Regions from separate parts of the Delftia sp. PX-1 genome, predicted to be linked through region 1. Evidence: predicted binding sites of a transcription regulator. Region 1 holds the regulator's gene; the other holds the start of a gene.

Evidence for each region. Region 1 encodes FliA, which starts transcription of late flagellar genes. Its sites were predicted from a motif close to CTAAAGTTTNNNNNNNNNNNGCCGNTA; they were not measured.
Region 2: kleA (stable inheritance protein KleA) is a predicted target of FliA. The motif match lies at 3,810-3,836, and genes of this name have one in related genera.

Annotation. Positions count from the first base shown of each region.
Region 1 covers NZ_CP184763.1:595,557-601,447, reverse strand. The annotation lists gene flhF (flagellar biosynthesis protein FlhF) at 1-1,229, shown strand, start outside; gene ACN20X_RS02770 (hypothetical protein) at 1,222-2,103, shown strand; gene ACN20X_RS02765 (RNA polymerase sigma factor FliA) at 2,109-2,822, shown strand; gene ACN20X_RS02760 (aminotransferase-like domain-containing protein) at 3,041-4,492, opposite strand; gene ACN20X_RS02755 (LysE family translocator) at 4,687-5,289, shown strand; gene ACN20X_RS02750 (aminotransferase-like domain-containing protein) at 5,524-5,891, shown strand, end outside.
Region 2 covers NZ_CP184764.1:25,111-31,001, reverse strand. The annotation lists gene ACN20X_RS29240 (DNA-binding protein) at 1-73, opposite strand, end outside; gene ACN20X_RS29235 (transcriptional repressor gene korB) at 273-1,331, opposite strand; gene ACN20X_RS29230 (ParA family protein) at 1,328-2,092, opposite strand; gene ACN20X_RS29225 (transcriptional regulator KorA) at 2,089-2,397, opposite strand; gene ACN20X_RS29220 (DUF2761 domain-containing protein) at 2,518-2,928, opposite strand; gene kleE (KleE stable inheritance protein) at 2,930-3,256, opposite strand; gene kleA (stable inheritance protein KleA) at 3,466-3,702, opposite strand; gene korC (transcriptional repressor KorC) at 3,860-4,117, opposite strand; gene ACN20X_RS29200 (hypothetical protein) at 4,134-5,342, opposite strand; gene ACN20X_RS29195 (hypothetical protein) at 5,354-5,572, opposite strand; gene ACN20X_RS29190 (antirestriction protein) at 5,617-5,891, opposite strand, start outside.

The DNA.
Region 1 (5,891 bases):
AGCAACTGGCCATGAGCACCCTGTCCTTCCAGGACTACGTGCGCGAACGCATGCTGCGCCGCCGCCACGAGGCCGGCGTCGACGAGCCCCTGCCCAGCTTTGCCCAGCGCCGCAGCCTGGGCGACGCCCTGCGCGAAGCGCCGGCCGCCGCGCCCATGGCCGCACAGCAGCCGTTCAAGGCACAGCCCGCGCCTTCCGTGGCCCGCCACAATCCGCTGCGCGCCAGCGCCGAGGCACCGCTGCGCGAGCCCCTGCGCAGCGAACCCGCTCCAGCCATGGCCTCCCAGGCGCTGCGCGATGAGCTGCAGTCCGTGCGCGACCTGATCGAAGAGCGCTTCAACACCCTGACCTGGCTGGGCCAGACGCGCCAGAACCCCATCCACGCCAATCTCACGCACAAGCTGATCCGCGCGGGCTACTCCCCCGTGCTGGCCCGCGCCCTGGTCGAGCACATGCCCCAGGACCTGTCCGCCGGCGACGCCGTGCGCTGGCTGATGCAGGTGCTGGAACGCAATCTGCGCACCGACGCCGGCCAGGAGCCGCTGTACGAGCAAGGCGGCGTCTTCGCCCTGGTGGGCTCCACCGGCGTGGGCAAGACCACGACCACGGCCAAGCTGGCGGCCCTGTGCGCGGCCAAGTACGGCGCCTCCAGCGTCGGCCTGATCACCCTGGACACCTACCGCGTCGGCGCCCACGACCAGCTGCGCTCCTACGGCCGCATGCTGGGCATGGTCGCCCACCTGGCCCATGACCGCGCCGCGCTGCAGGACCTGCTGGGCCTGCTGGCCAACAAGCAGCTGGTGCTGATCGACACCACGGGCGTGGCCCCGCGCGATCCGCGCAAGGACGAAATCCTGGACCTGCTGGACCTGCCCGGCGTGCAAAAGCTGCTGGCCGTGAACGCGGCCGGCCAGGGCGATGCGCTGGACGATGTGATGCAGGCCTTCAAGGCACGCGGCTCCAGCCAGGCCATCCTCACCAAGGTGGACGAGGCCGTGAAGCTGGGCCCCTCGGTGGACACGCTGATCCGCCACCAGATGCAGCTGCGCGGCGTGACCAACGGCCAGCGCGTGCCCGAAGACTGGGAGCGCGCCGATGCGCAGCAGCTGGTCTCCGCCTCCATGCGCGCCTCCACCCGCTCGGCCTTCGATCCCAAGGCATTGGACCTGGACTTCTTCTTCACCCCGTCCAGCCCCAGCACCATGGACAGCGAGGTCAGCCATGCTTGAGACCTTCCCCCAGCTGCACCAGGGCCTGGGCCTGCACGGCCAGCCCGGCGCCGCAGCACCGTCCAGCCTGCGTGTGCTGGCCATGCTGCGCGACACGGCGGCCGACCCTGAAGGTCAGTCCGAGCAATCTCTGCTGTGGCCGGTCTGCGCCAGCCTGCAGCGCCTGGGCATGCCCGTCCTTGTGCTCGATGCCAGCCAGGGCGAGGCGGCCGACGCGCCTGGCCTGGCCCAGCTGCTGCAGCAAAGCGCCTGGCAGGCCCGTACCGGCCTGCACCCCGACCCCCGTCACAGCTCGGTGGCCGTGCTGCCTGCCCGCCAGGGCCTGGAGCTGCTGCCCCTGCAGGCACGGCAAGCCGGCATGACGCCCATGCAATGGCTGCAGCGCCATGTGCGCGGCTATGCCATCGTCATGCTGTATGCCGATGCCGACACGCTGGCCCGCAATCTGCCCGGCCAGGCCGTGCACCCGCTGATGGTGCTGCCCGAACACGGCCCCCGCGTGCTGGGCTGCTACCGCCAGCTCAAGCAGCTGGCCGTGCATGCCGGCCTGCGCTGCCTGCTGGCGCCGCTGCTGCCCGGCGCTGACCCCGTGGATGTGACCAGCTACGATTGGCGCCGCGGACAGACCGGTGCCCGCAGCCAGGCCGAGGATGCGCAACGGCGCCAGTCACAGATCGACGCGCTGCTGCGCTGCGCACAGCGCCATCTGGGCCACGCGCCCGGGCTGCTGCCCGTGCGCCTGCACCATGCACCGGACCTGCAGCGCCTGGCGCTGCAGTTGCTCAACCATGCGGGCAGCGTATTGCCGCATGGCGGCCAGGACCTGGCCGCCGGCTACGCACCGCTGCCTGCATCCCATGCCTGGAGCCACTGACTGCCATGTACACCGCCAAAGGCCAACTCGACCGCGATGCACTGATCCGTCGGCACGTACCCCTGGTACGCCGGATCGCGCTGCACATGATCGCCAAGCTGCCTCCCAATGTGGAGCTTGATGATCTGATACAGGTCGGAATGATCGGCCTGGCCGAAGCCCTGTCCCGCTTCGAGAGCGAGCAGGGCGTGCAATTCGAGACCTTCGCCAGCCAGCGCATCCGCGGCGCCATGCTCGATGAACTGCGCGAGGGCGACTGGATGAGCCGCAGCTCGCGCAAGAGCCAGAAGGACATAGAGCACGCGCTGCACCGCCTGGAGCAGCGCCTGGGACGCACCCCGCTGGAGTCCGAGATCGCCGACGAGCTGGGCATGGACCTGGACGACTACCAGTCGCTGCTGGGCAAGGTGCGCGGCACGCAACTGGTCTACCTGGAAGACATGTCAGGCGGCGACGAGGGCGAGGACTTCCTCGAACGCCACGTGGCCGACAGCGGCGCCGACCCCTTTGCGCTGCTGCGCGACCACCGCCTGCGCGTGGCCCTGGTCGAAGCCATCAAGGCCCTGCCCGAGCGCGAGCAGTACATCATGGGCATGTACTACGAGCACGACATGAACCTCAAGGAAATCGCCGCCGTGCTGGGCGTGACCGAATCGCGTGTGTGCCAACTGCACAGCCAGGCGATTGCGCGCCTGCGTACGAAGATGCGGGCGCATTGACTGGGGGCACCCCCTGAGGCGCTGACGCGCCTTCCCCCTCTCTACCCGCTTCGCGGGGGAGGGGGACGACACCCTCGCGGCGGGGCGGCCCTTGCTCGGTGTCCCTCGCTTTGGGCCTCGTGGGTTTTTTGCGCTGCTGGTCTGATCTATGTTTGCGGGTCGATACAGTCTTCCCCGCCTTCCGCCCCCTCCCCCTCTCCTCTCTCCCATTCCCTTTTCTATGCGCTGCCGCGCATGGCCTGGACTTCGCGTTCGAAGATGCGCCAGAAGGCGGGTTCCTGCGTGGTGGCGAAGTTGATGCGCATGCAGGTGCTGGGCTGGCGGCCGGCGTGGAACATGGAGCCGGGGGCGATGAAGTAGCCGGCGTCCAGCAGGCGCTGGGCCAGGGTTTCGGTGTCCACGCCGGTGTCCACCCAGCCGAACATGCCGGCCGGCTCGGCCGCGAAGCGGGCTCCGGCCTGCTGGGCCAGTGCCACGCTGCGCATGCGGGCCTGGGCCAGGTGCTGGCGCAGGCGCTCGGCATGGCGGCGCAGCTGGCCCTGGTCCATGCAGTGGGCCAGGGCGCGTTCCGTCAGTGCGGGGGTGGTCAGCGTGGACAGCAGCTTGGTGTCCACCAGGCGCTCCACCAGCGCAGGCGGCGGCGCCAGATAGCCCACGCGCCAGTTGGGTGCCAGCAGCTTGGCGAAGCCGCTCACGTAGATGCTGTGGCCCAGGCGGTCCAGCACGGTCATGCGTGCGGCGTGGTCGGGCGCGATCTCGCCATAGGTATCGTCCTCCACCACGTAGAAGCCGAATCGCCGCGCCAGCTGCAGCACCTCATGGGCGCTGGCCGGCGACAGGCTGTAGCCGGTGGGGTTGTGCAGCACGCTCACGCTGACGTAGAGCTTGGGTGCGCAGCTTTCGCAGTAGCGCTGCATCACGGCCAGGTCCGGCCCGTCGGGGCCGCGCGGCACGGGCAGCACGCGCATGCCCAGCGATGCCAGGCGCGCGAACTCCACGGCCCAGCCGGGCTCCTCCACCATCACCGGATCGCCCGGCTGCAGCAGGGCCCGGCTGACCACGTCCAGCCCATGCGTTGCGCCCATGGTGGTGATGATGTGCTGCGGCGCCGCCGCAATGCCCAGGCGCGCCAGGCGCCGCGACAGCGCCTCGCGCAGGCTGATGTCGCCCAGCGGGTCGCCATAGCCCACGCAGGAGTCGTGCAGGGATTTTCCCGAGCAGGCCTTGCGCATGGCAGCGGCCAGAAAGCCTGCCTCCAGCCATTGGGCCGGCAGCACGCCCGCGCCGGGCTGGGGCCTGCCGCCCACGCTCTGGTGGAACATGCCGCGCACCAGCATGGAGGCATTGATGCGCGTGCCCTTGGGCGCGCCGGTGGCCTCGTCCGCAGGCGCGGCGCGGGCCTGTTCGGACTGCAGCAGCGGTGCGTCCTGCACGAAATCGCGCACGAAAAAGCCGCTTTGCGGCCGCGCCTCGACCAGGCCCTGGGCCTGCAGCAGGTCATAGGCGGCCACCACCGTGTGCGTGCTCACGCCCTGCTGGCGCGCGCATTCGCGCACCGAGGGCAGGCGTGCGCCCGCCGGCAGCAGGCGCATGCGGATGCGCTCTCCCAGGCGTTCGGCCAGCTGGGTGCTCAGGGTCTGCGGCGCCAGCCGCGAAAGGGGAACGGGCATGAGAGGGTCACCAAAACGTCACTGTATCGGGATGGGCGCCGATACAGAACATGCAATTGAGGGTTCAACTGTATTGGTACTGTACAGGTCTTGCACCTATATTGCAGGCATTCGTGCTGCGGAGCAGGCCTGCCGTGCCCTCCTCCCCAACAGCCCCTTGCCGCCTGTATGGAGACCTCCGGGGCCACCGCCTCATGCCACCGTCCGAACTCACCGCCTTGCTGCTGCTCGCCGCTTCCATGAGCTTCAGCCCCGGCCCCAACACCACGCTGTCCACGGCCCTGGCCGCCAACCACGGCCTGCGCCCGGCGCTGCGCTTCGTCCTGGCCGTGCCCGTGGGCTGGTGCTTGCTGCTGGTGCTGAGCACGGCCGGCGTGGGCGCGGCGATCGTGGCGGCACCGCTGCTGCTGTGGCTGGTCAAGGCCGCCGGCATCGGCTACCTGCTGTGGATGGCCTGGCGCCTGAGCCGCAGCGCACAGATGGCGTCACTGCAATCGCAGCAGCAGCTGCAGGTGGGTTTCTGGCAGGGCGTGGGATTGCAATTCGTGAACATCAAGGCCTGGCTGCTGGCCCTGGCCATCGTGGCCGGCTGGCTGGCGGGGCACGACGACCTGAGCGAGCGCCTGTCCGTGGTGCTGCCCGTCATGGCCGCCTATGCCTTCTCCAGCAATCTGCTGTATGCCTGCGTGGGCGCACTGCTGCGCCACTGGCTGGCCCAGGGACGCAGGCTGCTGTGGTTCAACCGTGCCATGGCGGCCATGCTGGCGCTGACGGCGATGTGGATGGTGGCCGCATGAGGGTCTGCCATCCACACCCAGGCAAAGGCCGTACTGGCCTGCCCAGCTATTGAAGGGAGGATGCGCAGACCCTTCACGGCCGCGACAAAATACCCTCATTGCCGGCGCAAGAGCGAAAGCACCATCCGCACTGCGCTCTTCACATGCGGCCGGCCCGTGCCCCACGACGGCATGGCAACCCATACCAGCCCGCCCGCATGGCGGGCACCGCAAAGACCTGGAACTGCTTTTTTTATGACGACCTGGACGCTGGCAGACCGTGCTGCCAAGATGAACCCCTCCGCCATCCGCGAAATCCTCAAGCTCACCGACCGTCCCGGCATCATCAGCATGGCGGGCGGCCTGCCCTCGCCGCTGGCCTTCCCGCTGGACGCGTTCACCCAGGCCTGCCAGACCGTGATGCAGCGTGATGGCGCAGCGGCCCTGCAATACGCCACCAGCGAAGGCTTCGCGCCCCTGCGCCAGGCCGTGGCCGACTTCCTGCCCTGGGAAGTGGACCCCGACCAGGTGCTGATCACCACGGGCTCGCAGCAGGCGCTGGACCTGATCGGCAAGGTCTTCCTGGACCGCGGCAGCCGCATGCTGGTCGAAAAGCCCACCTA
Region 2 (5,891 bases), on a different replicon from region 1:
CCAGGGTCGGGTTCTGGCCGGCGGCGTCCAGCTCGTCGGCGACCGCAAATATCTGCTCTTTCGTGATTGCCATGATCGGGCCTCCTTTCGGCCGGTGTTGTATGTTGTAGCGTGTAGCATACTACAACATACAACATAGCGCAAGTGTTTAGCTGAACTTTTTTAGCGGCTAAAACGGGCCAGCCCGGCGCTGGGCGCGCAGGCAAAAAAAAGCCCCGCTCGATGGCGGGGCGCAGGGGTGCGGGGGCGGCGGGGTCTGGTGCAGGGGGGGTCTAGCCCTCCAGCAGCGCGACAAGCTGCACTTTGCCAAGGTCGGCCTCGAACTCCTGGCCGTCATCCTCGTACTTGAGCCAGGCCCAGCCCTCGGCCGGCGGCCGGCGGTTGAGGATCAGGCGGGCCGGGCGGTCGTCGTGCGTGACCTGGATGATCGCTTTCTTGAGCTTGTCCGGGTCGGGTTCCTTCGGCTCCTTCTTCTTGGCGTCATCCTCCGGGCCTTGCCCGTCGCCCTCGGCCTCGCCATCCGTCTTGCCGCTGAACGCATCGACGGTGTTGGGGTCGCGGTCGCCTTCCTGGTGGCGCTTGTCCTCCAGGTACTCGCGCAGCAGCTTGACCGATCCGCGCGTCAGCTCCTGGCTGTCGTCGGCCAGCCACGCACCCACTTCCTCGGGGTTCTTCTTGAACGCCGTCACCAACTCGTTGATGACGGTCACATCCTTGGCGCGGCCAGTGTTGAACGCCTCGGCAATCGGTTCGGGCAAGTCCAGCAGCGTGACGTGCTGTGTGACGAACGCCGGCGACTTGCCGATCTCCTTGGCGATCTCCGACTTCTTCTTGCCCTTCGCCAGCTCGCGGCCGATGAAGTCCGCGATCTCGCGGGCCGTCAGTTCGTTGCGTTGCAGGTTCTCGATTACCTGGTCGGCCTCGTTGTAGTCGTTGTCGATGAAAGCCGGGATGGTGGTCTTGTCGGCCCATTTCGAGCCACGGTAGCGCCGCGCACCGTGGTTGATGAGGTAGCGGCCCGGCGCGTCCGGGTTCTCGCGCACGCTGATGGGCGACTTCACGCCGCGCAGCTTGATCGTCTCGCCGATCTCGGCGATGGACTCCGGCGAGAAGCCGGGGTTGTCCGCCGTGCGCGGCTGGTGCGGGTCTTCGTCGATGAGGTCAAGCGGCAGCTCCTGCGGGCCGCCAGGGGCCGCATTCGCGGCCTGTGGCTCGTCCAGCAAGCTCGACAGGTCGCCGAGGCCATCCAGGCCCAGCCCGCCGCCCTTGGGCTTCTCTGCGGCCGCTTGCGGGGCCTTCTTCTTGGCGTTGGTCTTTACGGCGCTGGTCATTGCGCGATCTCCATCTTCGTGAACACGTAATCCGCCAGGGCGCGCACTTCCTGGGTGGCCTTGCGCGCAGCGGTTTTCTTGATCTTCCACACTGGCATCTGCTCGCCCAGCGCCTCCGCGATACTGTCTCGCGCGCCGACACTGAACGGCAAGATCAGTTGCGGATATGCCTGCTGCAAGGTCGCCAGGTTGCTGACGTGGCGCGGCTTCCGCGCGTCCACCTTGTTCGGCACCATGCCGAGAAAGCGCAGCTTCGGGTTTTGCTTGCGCAGGTTGCCGATGACGGCAACCATCTTCTTCATGCCTTGCAAGCTGTACGCCTCCATTTCGACCGGCGAAAGCATGTAGTCGGCGGCCAGCACGGCCGCCGTCATGGCAACGCCAAGGGAAGGGGCGGTGTCGATCAGGCACACGTCGAAGAACTCGCCTAGCGCCGCGATGCTGGCCCGCAGCGCGCCGGCGGCCTGGGCCAAGTCCATCTTGTCCAGGTTGGCCAGGCTGGCATCGGCCGCGATCAGCGCCAGGCCGTCATCCTCCCGGCCAGCGAACCAGGCGCGCAGCTCGTCGCCGCCGGCGGTGAACATGCGACTGGCGGGATAGCCCGAGTCGTGGCCGGCCAGCGTCCAGCTTGCATTGCCCTGGGTGTCCAGGTCGACCACTGCAACCCGAAGGCCGCGCTCCTGGAAGTCGAACGCCAGGTGGCAGGTTGCGAAGGTCTTGCCCTGTCCGCCTTTCTGAATTGCCGTGACCAGTGTTTTCATGAGTTGGGTTCCTGTTTCCTCTTTCCCTTGGCGTCGGCTTCCCAACGCTTGACGATGAACGCTTGATGCTCCGGCAGTACCGCCGTCACCCGCGCGAAGCCCTGCGGGAGCACTTCCCCCGCCGCTGCCCACACGCGACTGACCGCTTGCGATACCGCCCCCTTGGTCAGCCCCAGCGAGGCCACAAACTCGGCCTGGGGCCTTCCATCGACCAGCACGCCGCGCGCTATGTCGATGGTCTGTTGCCCGATCTCCAGGCCCTTGATCGCCGCCTGGAATTGGGCTTCGGTTAGCCGTTTCTTCATGGAGAACACCCATATAAACTCCACACCCGGTTGTTGAACAAAAGGCGGTGCCAGCCGCCGACCATGTGCAGAAGTTTAGCTAAACTCGCCGGGCGCGTCAAGCCTTTTAGCGGCTAAAAATCACCCCTTCTTGGCGTCATCCGAATACAGCGCGGCTAGGCGCTTGAGGTCGTCGGGGCCTTGCTGAACCTCGACCACCCGCATTCCGTAGCGCCCCATCTGCGACGCGGCGCGCGAAACTGCGAGCTGCTGCGCGTGGTCGGCGCTCACGAAGAACGTCATCAACGGCCCCACGGTGCGCGTGCCGCCGCTCGCAAAGCACACGTCGAACGAACCGCCATGCACATGCGGATCGACGCCTTCAACGAGCCGCCAGGGGTCAAGGCCCCATTCCTCGGATTGCGCGCTGTACCAATAGGCCGGCGCATCGCCGTTCAAATCGCTGGCCGCGTACTCGCGCACCAGGACGGCCACGCGGCCCGTGGTTGGCTCCACGAATCCCGGCGGGTAGGGCAGGGTCTGTTTTTTCATGTCAAAGCCCCTTCGGCTTGTAGATCGAAACGAAGTAGGTGATCGCGGTCAGCACCGCGAAGTACACCAGGAACGACCAGCCGGCATACACGCCAGGCGTGTTCCAGTGGTAGAGCATCCGCACGAACTGAAAGAAGGTGGCAATCGACAGCACCCACTTGAGGATCGGCCAGACCAACACGGTCGCCACCCATACGAACTTGACCAGGCCGGCCAGCAGGCCAGCACCGGGGGCCTTGTTGGGGGCAGCAGGCGCGGCGGCAGGCTCCACCGGCGCGGGCGCGGCGGGCTGCTCGATCTCCTTGGGGAACTTGATGATGTTGGACATAGCTTGACCCTCCACGCGCTTACGTGTTGAATGCTGGGTGCTCCCACTCGGAAGCATGGTTACGGTGTGCCAGCACCAGGCCAAGCGCCCCGGATCACTCCGGGGCGTTCCTCCACCTGGGGCCGCCCTTGATCTTGCCTCGGCTCACGCAATACTCCCTTCTTGGCGTCCTCGATAGGCCCGGCCGTTGCCGACCGGGCCATGTGCTCTTACCAGCCGGCCCGGCGCTTGGCCTGCTCGACGGCTTCCATCGACCAATGGCCCTTGGCCTGCCCCTCCAGGGAGCATCCGGCGAAGTACGCCTTGCCGCGCAGTTCCTCGGCTTTGCGCACCAGCTCGGCCGCCTCGGCCATCATGGCCGCGATCTCGTCACGGCGGGCCGGGAAGTCGGTCGCTGCCGCGCCCTCCAGCTCGTCAATCCAGGGCATGATCTTGTTGTCGCTCATCGGACTTTCTCCGGTAGTTGACCTGGGCGATGTGCCCGGCCTTCAAGTGCTATATTAGGGCAAAATGCCCTAGCCTGTCAAGCACTTTAGCTAAACTTTTTTCGCTTTACCGGAATCCGAAGGCTAAACTTTAGCCGCTAAAACCTTTCCCTTGGCGTCAATCCTCTTTCCAGATCACGCCCAGCCCGGCCAGGTCGCACAGGATCGCCCATGCCGCATAGGGAATCGGGGTGTCCTCGCCGATCCAGCGGCGGATCGTGCGGTCGCCCTTCGCGCCCAGCCCCAGCGCCTTCGCGGCCTTGCTGCCGCTGAACCCGGCCAGGCGCAGCACCTCGCGGACTTCCTCGCCGGTCGGTTGTGCCCAGCGTTCGGCCGGCTTCAAGCACTCCAGCCGGATATTGGCGTCGTTCGTCATTCGTTCGTTCTCCTGGTCAAGTGATAAGCCGCAACTGGTCGAAGCCGTAGATCGACTGGATGCAGCTCGGGTCTGAATCGACCACGCGCCGGCCTGCGCGATTGGTCTTGTACGTTACCGGCCTGTCGTCGTGCGCCCACACCTGGCGGGTGTCGGGATGCACCTTCACGATGATGATGCGCTTGCCGATGTAGCGGTCGAAAACCGGGTGATGGACGCTCACGATCTCGCACCGCTGGCCGGGCTTGAACTCCACCCGGTCGGCCGGGCCTCCATCGCCATTCCTGGCGATGCTGCAGGTTGCCGCGCTCGCTCCCGGCATCGTCGTTTCCGGCGATACAGGCCCGCCCTCGACCGGCTCGGCATCGTCGGCTTTGACGATGCTGCAGGTCATCGTCGTTTCTGGCGATGCGGGATCTCGCTCCGGGCCTGCGCCGGTGATTTTTCCCTTGGCGTCCAACCCGGCGGCCCTGGCCGCCTTGATCCTGGTCGCGGCCTCGGCCGCCCAGCGCCTGGCGATGAAGGCCCGATGCGAGGGCAGCACCACATCGACCAGGACGAACCCCGGCGGCACCAGGACGGTCGCCGGTTCGCGCCGCGCCGGCGGCTCCAGGCCGGCCAGCCAAGCGGGCAGGGGAGCATCGGCCAGGCGGTCGCGGTAGCTGGCCTCGACCATCACCGGGCGCTTCTTCTCGGCTCGCTGCGCAGCCAGGATGCCGCGCGCAACCTCGTCCACCGTCATGCAGCCCTGCGCCGTGTCGAAGTGCGAGCGGTAGCCCGTTTCGGAGATAAACGGCCTGTCCAGGTCGATGACGTGGAACTGGAAGTGGGCACCCAGCGGCCCGCCGTAGCCGGCCTCGTACTCCACCAGGGCGCGCATGTCGCCATCCGCGACCAGGAACTGGCCGCGCTGGCCCCACAAGGGCACGTCGCCAGGCACCGCCGCGCAATGGCGCTCGATGACCTGGCCGGGCGCGTCGTGGTCGGCCATGCTGCCCACGTGCGTTCCGCCGTTCATCTTCCAGATGACGGCCTCGTATCGGTCGCTGGCCGCCTCGGCGGCCGCACCGTCGCCGCGCATGATCGCCGCGTCGATCTCCACCACGGCCGCCACGGCGGCGGCCAGCAGCTCGTCGCGTTCGGTGGGCAGCTCGGCCAGCAGCTCGGCCGCCGGCGCGTTCCAGTCCTGGCCCGGCTGGGCCGGCGTCTTGCGTTTCTTCGCCATCGGCCGGCCCCTCAAGTGTCAGCACGCCGCCACGCGATCACGTCGCGGGCTTCGTAGCCGTGGCGCTTGCAGTCGTCGCAGAATCCCGAGCTGAACCCCTTGTGGTTCGTGCCGATCCATGCGGCCGGCTTGCCGCATTCGTGGCCGTAGGTGCCCGGCTCGGCGTTGTGGCACTTGCCGTCCGTCGCGTAGCTGTTCGTCGGTGCCTGGGGAGCGTTGTTCCTGGTCATGGTCGCCTCCTGGAAGCCCCGGCCGAAGCCGGGGCCGCCCCTCATCAGTCAATAGCCCGGTAGATCGCGGCCGCCTCGGCGTGGCTGGCTGCGAAGCCGCGCAGGAAGTGATAGCGGTCGATCAGGGCATCGCCGGCGTCCGTGTCGGCGGCCTCGGCCGCGAGCTGGCCCAGCGCGAACAGGGTTGCGACAATGCCGGCGGCGTCGGCCGACAACTCGCCTCGGAAGCCGTTGCCGTCCACCTCGATCTCCAGGCGGTCGGCCAGGTCGGGGGCCATGTAAAAACCGCCGTCCGACAAGGTGTAGTAGTGCCAATACG